Regions from separate parts of the Cryobacterium lyxosi genome, predicted to be linked through region 2. Evidence: riboswitches for the same ligand, from Rfam matches in the RefSeq annotation. Region 2 holds a riboswitch; the other holds the start of a gene.

Region 1 (5,586 bases), on a different contig from region 2:
TGGACGAGTTCGTGGACCGGGTGATCCCTGTGTTGCAACGGCGCGGTCTGTTCCGCACCCGCTACACCGCCGATACCTTGCGTGGGCATCTGGGGCTACAACGCCCCACGGTCGGCGCTGACGCTTAGGGTGCACTGGACGAGCGGGTTTCCTCGTGCAGGGTCGCCAGGAGTGTGCGTTCGTATCCGGCGAACTCTGCTGAGGTGGTCATCGACAGCGCGCGCGGCCGTGGCAGGTCGATGGTCAGGTTCAGCCGCACGGATGCCGGCCGCGCACTGAGAACGACCACCCGGTCGGCGAGGTAGATGGCCTCACGGATGTCGTGGGTGATCAGCACCGCAGTCCAGGCGTTTTGGGACCACACCCCCTGCAACCAGGACTGCATGTCCGTGCGGGTGAGGGAGTCCAGAGCCCCGAAGGGTTCGTCCAGCAGCAGGACATCTCTGCCCTGCACCACGGTGCGCAGCAAGGCCGCGCGCTGGCGCATGCCCCCGGAGAGTTCGAAAGGATGTGCATCTTCAAAACCAGACAGGCCGAAGGCTGGAAAGAGACTGGCCGCCCGTGCTCGGGCGATCTTCTTTGTTTCCCCCGCAACCTCGAGGCCGAGGGATGTGTTCTCCAGAATGCTGCGCCAGGGGAACAACAAATCTTTCTGCGGCATATAGGCGAAGTGTTCATGTTGACCGGTGACGACATCCCCGTCGACGAGGATCTCGCCGGAACTGGCCGTCTCCAGGCCGGCCATGATGTTGAACATGGTGCTCTTGCCGCATCCGCTCGGACCGATCACGGCAACGAATTCACCCGGCTGCGCCGAGAAGGCGACGTCGTCGAGGACCGACCGTACCTGCCCGTGGCCGAGCGGAAACGACTTGCATATTCCGCGCAATTCGATCTTCGGGGGCGTTGCCTCAACCATGCCGGCTCCTGCGTTCCTTCGAGTGCCAAGGGATGATCGCCCGTTCGGCGACATAGGTCAACAGAAACAGGCACACGCTCACGAACGCGGTCACCGCAACGGCCGCCAACACAAGATCGGTGCGAAACGAGTTCTTCATCATCGCCATATAAATGCCCAGGCCTCGCTCGGCGCCGACATACTCGGCAAAAATGGCACCGGTGACGGCGTAGGCGATTCCGATTCGGAGGGCTGTGAAGAACGAGGGAAGCGCCGACGGAAGACGCACGTACACGAACTGCTTCCACCGGTTGGCCCCCATGCTGCGCAGCAGATTGATCGCGTCTCGATCGGTGCGGTTGAAACCGTCAATCAGTCCGACCGTGACCGGAAAGAATGTCACCAGGGCGATGACGATGACTTTGGGCAGCATTCCGAACCCGAACCAGATAACCATCAGCGGCGCGATCGCGATGATGGGTATGGCTTGGGATGCCACCAGCAGTGGTACCAGCGCTCGCCGTAGCCCGGGCGAAAAATCGATCAGGATCGCCAGCGTCCAAGCGACGGTCAGGGAGACGGCGAAGCCGAGAAACGTTTCTTGCAGGGTAGGGAGCGTATTCTCCCAGATCGCGGTGCGGGCCTCCCAGCCCTGCTGAAGAATGCGCTGCGGGGAGGGCAAAATCGCCGGTTGCACTCCACCGACCGTTACCGCCACCTGCCAGGTGATCACGAGCGCGGCGAGGATCGCGGCAGGAGGCGCGAGCGCCGAGAGTACCCTCGTGCGGGGCGCTGGAGCCGGCTTCACGGTGATGCTATTTTTCACTAAGGTAGCGCTCGGTGAACAATGTCGACGTGTCCAGCGATGCCGTGAGCGGTTTGCCGTCTTCGTCGGCCAAGAGGCCGGCACCGTAGAGGAAATCGGCCAGCTCCTGCCAAGTGTCTGCCGACTGAGTGCCCACCTTACCGTTGGCATCTTTGAGGTAGGAAGCGCTCAGTTTTTTCTGGCTTTGGTAAACGAGTTCCGTGTTTTCGAAGGCGCCGGGATTGGCATCGATCAAAATCTTCGCCGCGGCATCTGGATTATCGGCCGCGAACTGGTAGCCCTGTTGCAGGGCCTGAACGAACTGAGCAGTGGCGGTGGGGTGCTTGGCTGTCCAGGCCCGGTTTGCCTCGACGATCACCGAGTATTGGTCCGGTACGCCATAATCCTGCAGAGCAAAGAACTTCATCGGGGTGCCACGAAGAGCGGCATCGATACCCTCCCAGGTGGTGAATGCCGAGGTGAAGTCAACTTTGCCGGCATAGAGGGCCTCATAGGCGGAGGTGCCCAGCGTGATTTTCTTGAACTCGCCCGTTCCACCATCGTTCTTGATCACGTCCGAAGCCTCGGTGGGAAAAGTTGTGCTGGGATCTGCCATGCCGAGGGTCTTGCCGTCGAGGTCCTTGGGGCTGCGAATGTCGTCGCGGCTGGCCAGGACCCCGATCGCCGTAGCGTCGTGCTGCAGCACCGACATCACCGAGATGTTACGCACGCCCGCTGCCGCCGCGAAGGTGGCCGCGTGCTGGAAGCTGATACCGAAGTCAGCTGACCCGGCGTTGATGAGTGCGTCGGGGGATGACTGGCTGTAGGGAAGCACCCTCACCTCAAGCCCCGCCTGCGTGAAGTAGCCCTTCTCAAGAGCGACATACAGCCCGGTGTGATTGGTATTCGGTGTCCAGTCCAAGGCGAAGGCCACCGGAGTCAACGCGATAGACGAGTCGGTGCCTGTCGCCGAGTCTGAGGCGCAGCCGCTCAGAACTGTCGCCGCGGCAAGAGCCAGCGCGACCACCGTCACCCACCGCGACGGCGCACTTTTGGATAGAGATAGTTGCATTGTCGTGCCCTCCTTGATTGCAGAAATATCAGGGCACGGGATGTGAGAAAATTGCCTCCCTGCGCTGGCATGATCCAGATCAGGTTCGACGGTCGAAGATTGATAATCTTCCTCTCAGCCCGGCTCACCGGACTCCCGTGTTCAAGATGAGTGTAACCAAAAAAAGATCAAGCCTGGACGAACAACGTTTTGGTTCACACTCAATGCCTGCATACCAAGTCTTCGAACATCACCATGACGACTCCGACGAGGTCACCACCAGAACCTCGATCAGGCGCAGTGATGTCCGCTCCTGTGCCGATCCTGCTGCTGTGGCCGCCGGTACCTCGATCAGGCACCCGGATGCGACGTCGTAGATATAGCCCGGACCGGGATGTTTCTCGGTACGCGCGGATGGCATCGTCAGGCGCGCGCTGTCACGTGGGTTCCACTATCCGATACGAGCAAAGCGGGACCGTCAATCGCGGGCGAGGCATAGCAGGGTATCGAGCAGCACGTTCGCACCGTTCTCCACGTCGATCCAGGCAGTGTTCTCCTCGGGGCAGTGGCTGCGGCCATCGATGCTCGGCACGAAGATCATGCCCGTCGGCGCCAGCTGAGCCATGTTTTGCGAGTCATGGCCGGCCCCGGACGGCAGCGAGCTGTACAATAGCCCGCGCGCGGCGGCCGCGGTGGCGATGGTTGCCTGGATGGTGGCGTCGAGCTGGACCGGCGGGATCGTGACCTCAAAATCGCACTCCACTGCGACCTCGTAGCGCAGGGCGATCTCCCGGGCCACATCCACGATGGTTGTCTGCAACGTGTCCACCAGATCCGCCTCCGCTTCCCGGAAATCCACCGTGACCCGGGCCAGCCCGGGGATCACGTTGGCGCTCCCCGGCTCGACCATCACGATGCCCGAGGTGACGACGGCGCGCTCGCTCACGCGTGAAGCCACTTCGGGCAACGCCACGAGCAGCGCGCCGGCGGCAGTGAGGGCGTCGCGGCGCCGGTCCATCGGGGTGGTCCCGGCATGGTCGGCCCGGCCCCGGAACGACACCACGCCGCCGCCGAGCGCCACGATGCCGGTGACCACGCCGATGTCGTGCCCGAGCTGCTCGAGCGTCGGTCCCTGCTCGATGTGCAGCTCCACCGTGGCGTGCAGCGCGGCGGGGTCTAACTTGGTCGCCGTGGCCGCATCGAGGTTGCCGCCGGCGGCTGCGAATGTGTCGGCGAACCGGTCGCCGTCCCGACCGGTGAGCGACTCCAGCTCGGTGCGGGAAAATCCTCGCGCGAGTGCGCTCGACCCGAACAGGTGAGCATAGTTGCCCTCCTCGTCGGTGAACATGACCGCCCGCACCGGTCGGTCCAGAGCTGGGCGTTCCTCTTGGATGCGGCGCAGGCATTCCAGCGCGGCGAGCACGCCGAGCGCCCCGTCGAAGGCGCCTCCGTTGGGCACGGTGTCGATGTGCGACCCGGACCACACGGCGGGCCGGCCGGCGGTGTGGTCGTCATAGTCGGGCGATACGACGATGTTGCCGATGCCGTCCACTTCCGCGCTGAGACCGGCATCGGCGCAGCGCCCGAGCAACCATGCGCGGGCCTCGCCATCCGCAGCCGAGAAGGACGTGCGATCCAGGCCACCGCCCGGCCCGCGGCCGATGCTGCCGAGGGCCTTGAGGTCAGCGACCAGTCGGGGCCCGTTGACCGAGAGTCGGGCTGTTGCGGCATTCATGCGGTGCCGCCCGGCGTGCCGACCCGCGACAGGACTGCGGTGAGGGCGGCGGTGAGCCCGGCTGCCAAGGCCGGCTCGGAGTCCGGGGCGAAGTGAGGGGAGTGGTTGCCGGCGACGGAATCGGTTGCGTCGATGGTCTGCTGGGAATAGCCGCCGAACATCCAATACACCGAGGGCACGCCGATGGCCTCGGCGAGCAGTCCGAAGTCCTCACTGCCCATCACCGGCGGCACCTCGATGACGCAGTTCGTTCCGAGGGCGCCGCCGAGCTCAGTGATCAGCTGTTGGGTCGCCGCCGGGTCGTTGTAGCAGCGGGGAAATGTGGAGAGCACCTCGATCACAGGTTCGGGGGCTCCGGATGCCTGTGCTTCGGCCGCGATGATGCGGCGCAGCGAGTCCAGTACGCGGGTGCGCACCTCGACGTCAAAGGTGCGCACGTTGACGGTGAACTCGGCAGTGGCGGGGATGATGTTTTCCTTGAGTCCGCCGTGGAAGGTGCCGACCGTGACCACGGCGGCCTTCATCGGGTGCACCTCGCGCGACACGATGGTCTGCAGACGCACGATCATGTGAGCACCGAGCACGATCGGGTCGATCGACTGATCGGGCTGGGAGCCGTGGGCCTGGCGGCCGTGCACGGTCACCTTCCAGGAATCGGCCATGGCCATCGCCACGCCGCTGCTGATGTCGACGGTGCCGGCAAGGCCGGGCCATACGTGCTGGCCGTAAACGATCTCGGGGCGGGGGGCGCGATCCCACAGTCCGTCAGCGAGCATGGCTACCGCTCCCGCCCCGGTCTCTTCCCCGGGCTGGAAGATGAACACGACGGTGCCTGCCCAAGCGGACGGGTGGGTAACGAGGTGCTCGGCCAGTGTCAGCGCGACTGTCATGTGAGTGTCGTGGCCACACCCGTGCATCGCGGGCACGTCGGTGCCGTCGGCCAGGGTGCCGCGGGCGGTGCTCGCGTAGTCGAGTCCGGTTTCTTCCTGGATCGGCAGGCCGTCGGTGTCGGCGCGGTAGGCGACCGTGGGACCGGCGCCGTTGCGCAGGATACCGACGACGCCGGTCCCGCCGCAGCGGAAGGTCTCGAGTCCGAG
Region 2 (5,586 bases):
AGGGCGACTCCGGCCGAGACCCAGTCGATCGAGAGCAGCAGCGCACAGCTCACGATCAGGGCAACTGCGAGCTTGGCGACCGGGTTGAGTCGGGCGACGACGCTCGGGCGGATCGTCGGGGTCAGCAGACTCATGGCGCTCCCGTCCCGAGCCGGATCGGGTCAGGCATACCAATCCGGTATTCCTCGTCCGCGAGAGCGTTGACGAACTGGGCGTCGTGGGTGACCGCGACGAGCGCGATGCCCTCATCGAGCAGCTCGGCCAGAAGGGTCACGAGTTCCTGCCAGGTACGAGAATCCTGCCCGAAGGTCGGCTCATCGAGCACGAGCAGGCGGGGACGGGTCGCGAGAACGGTGGCGACGGACATCCGCCTCTTCTCGCCACCCGACAGGGTGAACGGGTTGGCGTCGGCGAGATGGTCGAGTCGCAGCCGGTGCATCAGCTCGTCGACGCGGCTGGTCTGTTCGGCCTGGCTGAGCCCGAGGGCGCGCGGGCCGATCTGCAGGTCGGCCCGCACCGTCGCGGCCAGGAATTGGTGTTCCGGGTCTTGAAAGACGGTTCCAATGCGGGTCAGCAGCTGCTGGGAACGCCAGCGGTGCGGCTCGGAAACGATACCGGCCGCAAACGTGTCACTTGCCTGCAGCGTTCCCCCGGCCGGCTTCAGCAGTCCGGCCAGCGTGAGGGCGAGGGTAGATTTTCCGGCGCCGTTGGGGCCGGTCACAACGGTGGCGGTGCCGGCCCGCAGGTTGAGGGTGATGCCAGCGGCGACAACGGATGCCGCACGCCGTCCAAACGGAACGCGACCCAACGCGAGCCCCTCGGCCCGCAGCAGGGTCTGCACCGAAGTGATTGGAGAGCGCGCCGGAAACCGGGGGGGCAGGGCTGGCACCCAGACGCCGGCCTGCGCCAATCGCTCACCTTGCCTTGACAGGATTTCGCGGGTGGGGCCGTCGGCCAGCACGCCGCCGGCCGGGTCGAGCACGATGACGCGGTCGACGACGTCCTGCCAGACCTCGACCCGATGCTCGATGACCACAAAGGTGGCCCCGGAATGATCGAGGGAGCGCACAACGGCGTCGCGCACCTCGATGACACCAGTGGGGTCGAGGTTCGCGGTCGGTTCGTCGAGCAGCAACAGCCCCGGCCGCATAGCGAGCACGCCCGCCAGAGCCAGGCGTTGCTTCTGCCCGCCGCTCAGGCTCGAGGTGGGGTGGTCGAGGGGCAGGTCCAGGCCGACTTCGGCAAGAGCCTGCCGCACCCGCGGCCAGATCTCGGCGCGCGGGACGGCGAGGTTCTCGCAGCCGAATGCGACATCATCTCCGACCCTGGCCAGCACGACCTGGGAGTCCGGATCCTGCAGCACGAGTCCGACCCGCCCGCGCGCCTCGGCCGCGCGGCGACCGTCGATGAGCAGGCTGCCGGTCTCGTCGCCGTCTTCGGCATCGCCGAGCACTCCGGCCAACGCGTGCATGAGGGTACTCTTGCCTGCACCGCTGGCACCGAGCAGCAAAACCCGCTCGCCGGGCGTGACCTGCAGGTCAAGCCCGGACACCGCCTGATTGTGGCGCCCGGCGTGGCGCCAGCCCCAGTCGCGGGCTCGAATCTGTACGGCGCGGATCTGCGCGCCGTGACCGGCCGGGAACGGCGGGGTGTCCAACATCCGCTAGCTGATCGCGGCGGAGGGTGCTCGCGACCCTTCCCGACCGGCAGCAAACCGGCTCAGCGCACCGGTGCGGGCCAGGCCGCGCACGGCCAGCCAGGACAGCAGGCCGGCCAGCACGGTGCCCGACACGACAGCGGATACGAAATAGACGACCCTGTAGCCGAAATCCAATGCCGCATAGCTCGTGAAGGTCGTGTCGAGCAGACCTACTGCCACGCCGGCGCCCGCGCCAGCGAGAAGGGCGACACCGAGTCGCCAGTTGCTATAGAGGAACAGCGCGAGGATGATTTCGGCGCCCAGGCCTTCGACGACGCCCCAGATGAGCGTGGAGAAGCCCCACTGGGTGCCGATCAGCATCGACACGACAGCGGCGACGACCTCGGTGTACACGGCTGCGCCGGGCTTTCGGATGATGAGACCGCCGAGCACTCCGGCGAACAGCCAGCCACCGGCGAGGAGACCCTCGAGGCCGGGCGTGAACGCGAGGATCGCACTGAGCGGGGACCAGGCCAGGCCCCAGGCCCAGAAGATGACGCCGCTCGCAACGCCGATGACACTCGCGACGACGATGTCGACCACGCGCCAGCGAAAGTTGCGGGGCTTCTTCGCCCTCGAAGCCTGGCGAGTGGACTGACGGAGTGAAGACGTTGTAGCGTGCACTGTTCGTGCCCTTTCCGTAGGTGAATACAGGGCACGGGATCGAGAAGCCTCCCTGCGCTGGCATGATCCAGATCAGGTTCGACGGTCGAAGCTTGGTCAGCTTCCTCTCAGCCCGGTGTACCGGACTCCCGTGATACCGCCAATTCTAGCGCCCCGCCTAGACTTGCGGCATGGGAATCACGACATGAGTATCAGCATCCTGCTCGTGTTGGCGGCGCTGTATCTCCTGCTGATGCGTCGGTTCCTGATGCGGCGTCGGCGTATCGCCCAGGGATTGCCGGTGAGCGGCCCGTGGCACTTTCCGTCCTGGCTGCGGCCCAGGGTGCCTCGGTGGGCGCGCCGTCGGTTCGCGCGCCGGCCGCGCCGGCCCCGCCGTATCCGTTCTGCTCGTCGCCCCCGCCGCGCGCGCCCGGGCCCAAATGGGGGAACCGGGCTGAGTTTATAGACTGGGCCAGCGGCCCGGGCCCCGCCTAGAGAGCAAAGCTACTTCTTGAGGGCTCGGATTATTCGGGCCAGGGCGCGCCCGGCGACCAGAAGGAATGGCACACCGACGGCGAGCAGGGCGATGACGTTCGGCTCAAACCGAGCGGTGCCGCCCGACTTGACATAGGCACCGATCGGCAGCGATACGCCACCGCCGCCCCCACCGGATCCGACAGCACCGCCTTCGCCGGCATCACCGCCACCGAAACCGTAATAGCTGAGCGCCACCGGTATGAGGGTGACGCCGTCAATTTGCACGGGATCACCGTAAGCCGATTTCACACCGGCGGAACGGAAGGTTTCTGCGAGTTTTTCCGGGAGGCTGGTCATTCCAACAGGGTAGCCGACTCGTGCCTTATGGGCGAGGCTTGAAGAAGGAGGCCGAACGCACTGTTCCCGCCCCGAATCGCTCGGTCACGGAATCGACTGCCAGCTCGGCCCCGCGCCAGTCCTCGTCGGGATCCCATAAGCCAACCGATCCCGACGCTGGACCGAGCTGCTCGGCCCGCACCCCGATCAGTCGCACCCGAATACCCGACGCGGCCAGCAGGTCGAAGGCAGCGACTGCTTCCTCATAGATTCGCCGGCCGACATTGCTCGGTTCAGCGAGGGTGCGCGACCGGGTAACGGTACTGAAGTCTGTGTAGCGCAGCTTGAGTGCCACGCGCCGTGCCACGAGATCGCTGCGCCGCAGCCGTGCCGCTACAAGGTCGCACTGCCGCAGCAACTCACTGTGCAGTCGGTCGATATCGGTCACGTCGTGTTCAAAGGTCACCTCGTGGCCGACGCTCTTCTCTTCCCGCTCGACCGTTACCGAGCGTGGGTCACGCCCCCAGGACAGCTCGAACAGCTTCACACCGGAGGCCTCCCCCAGTGTTTTTTTCAGCACGTCCAAGGGCGTGCGGGCAATATCGCCGATGAGTTTCAGGCCGAGGCGCGTCAGCATCTGCTCAGTAGCGGACCCCACGCCCCAGAGTGCGGTCACGGGCAGCGGATGCAGAAACTCCACCGTCTTGTCGGCCGGCACGACGAGCAGACCGTTGGGTTTGGCCAGGCCGGAGGCAAGTTTGGCGACGAACTTGGTCGACGCCGCGCCGACGGAGCAGACGAGGCCGGTTTCGGCGAACACGCGGGCGCGAATGAGTTCGCCGATCACAGCCGGTGAACCGAACAAATTAGTCGCGCCGGCAACGTCAAGAAACGCTTCGTCGATGCCCAGCCGTTCCACCAGTGGCGTGACGTCGTCGAAGATACTCATCACTCGGGTGGAAAAGTCTCGATACTGTCCCATGTGCGGCTCGAGTACGATCGCGTTCGGGCACTGGCGCAACGCGAGCGACATGGGCATGGCCGAGTTCACACCGTATTTTCGAGCGATGTAGTTGGCCGCCGTGACGACCGAACGGCCGCCGCGGTGGCCGACGATCACCGGCAGATGCGCGAATTCAGGGTGAGAGAGCAACTCGACCGAAACAAAGAACGCGTCCAGATCAACGTGCAGCACCGTCGCCGAACGGTCGTCGACGTCGTCCGCCGAAATCTGCCGCCCGCTGCCATCCTGTCTGCCCACCGAAAAACCCTAACCCGATCCGGCTCATATGCACTACTGACAGAGGGAAAATACAATTCCACGGCATAACTCCTGCAAATCACTGCGGGAAGATGTCGGGACCGCGTCTTTTCGCGGGAGCCGTGAATCACGTCACGCAATCTGCAGGAGTTATGCGACGGGACGACACGTTTTATCGGGCAGCTAGCCGAGCGTCGTGCCGAAAACCAGCCCGAGCAGGTAGGTGACCGCGGCCGCGCCCAGGCCGATCACGAGTTGTCGCAGCGCACGCTTCAGCGGCGGACCGCCAGAGAGCAGGCCGACGACTGCGCCGGTGGCCAACAGGGCGACGCCCACAAGAATCGTGGCGACGATGATAGCCGCGTAGCCGCTCATGCCGAACAGGTAGGGCAGTACCGGCAGCAGCGCGCCCGAGGCGAAGAAGCAGAAACTCGACAGGGCCGCTCCGGTTCCGGTGCCGATGGCCTCGTGCTCGTCATGCGTGGGGGCCTGCGGGCTGACCGCCGAGATCGGTCCGGTCGCCGCGTAGGCGGTAGCGAGTACCCCGCGGGCGTGCGCCTCCGCCTCGTCTTCGGACATGCCCCGGGCCCGGTAGACAAGGGTCAGCTCGTTTGCAGCGAGATCCAGGTGGGAGAGCACGCTCTTGGCCGGCGCGGCGGGGGTGGAAGCTTCGAGCAGTTCTCGCTGGGAGCGCACCGAGACGTACTCGCCGGCACCCATCGAGAGCGCCCCGGCCAGGAGTCCGGCGATGCCGGTGAACAGAATCGTCGCGGCCGGGACCCCGGTCGCCCCGATGCCAAGCACGAGGGCGAGGTTGCTCACCAGCCCGTCGTTGACACCGAACACGGCGGCCCGAAAGGTACCCGACAGGCGTTTGCGGCCTCGGGCGGCGAGGCCACGCACGACCTCTTCGTGCACGGTCTCATCAGCGGCCATGGCGTTGGTCGCGTCCGCATCCGCGTTGTAGGGCGAGCGGCCCTCGGCCCGTTGAGCGAGGGCGAGCACGAACACCGACCCGAACCGTCGAGCGAGCAGCGCCAAAAAACGAGTGCGCAGCGCGCCGCGCCTCGGTGAGCCGATATTGCTGCCGAGCAGTTGCCGCCAGTGTTCTTCGTGCCGTCCTTCGGCATCGGCGAGGGCGAGCAAAATCTGGCGCTCCTCGCCCGCACGACGGTTCGCGAGGTCGCGATACACGGCGGCTTCGGCCTGT

Evidence for each region. A riboswitch is a leader RNA that binds a small molecule or an ion and turns the genes downstream of it on or off. The one in region 2 is predicted to bind thiamine pyrophosphate.
Region 1: linked by a shared signal. The riboswitch ahead of E3T27_RS17080 (ABC transporter substrate-binding protein) and the one ahead of E3T27_RS01025 (ECF transporter S component) in region 2 are both predicted to bind thiamine pyrophosphate.

What each region holds. Positions count from the first base shown of each region.
Region 1 covers NZ_SOGT01000015.1:256,643-262,228, forward strand. Annotated here, with positions in the region: gene E3T27_RS14690 (LLM class flavin-dependent oxidoreductase) at 1-128, shown strand, start outside; gene E3T27_RS14695 (ABC transporter ATP-binding protein) at 125-919, opposite strand; gene E3T27_RS14700 (ABC transporter permease) at 912-1,724, opposite strand; gene E3T27_RS17080 (ABC transporter substrate-binding protein) at 1,714-2,775, opposite strand; TPP riboswitch at 2,815-2,924, opposite strand; gene E3T27_RS16785 (hypothetical protein) at 3,005-3,175, opposite strand; gene E3T27_RS14715 (Zn-dependent hydrolase) at 3,233-4,489, opposite strand; gene E3T27_RS14720 (amidohydrolase) at 4,486-5,586, opposite strand, start outside.
Region 2 covers NZ_SOGT01000002.1:8,743-14,328, reverse strand. Annotated here, with positions in the region: gene E3T27_RS01035 (energy-coupling factor transporter transmembrane component T family protein) at 1-134, opposite strand, end outside; gene E3T27_RS01030 (ABC transporter ATP-binding protein) at 131-1,660, opposite strand; gene E3T27_RS01025 (ECF transporter S component) at 1,664-2,323, opposite strand; TPP riboswitch at 2,355-2,465, opposite strand; gene E3T27_RS01020 (hypothetical protein) at 2,807-3,136, opposite strand; gene dinB (DNA polymerase IV) at 3,162-4,376, opposite strand; gene E3T27_RS01010 (VIT1/CCC1 transporter family protein) at 4,560-5,586, opposite strand, start outside.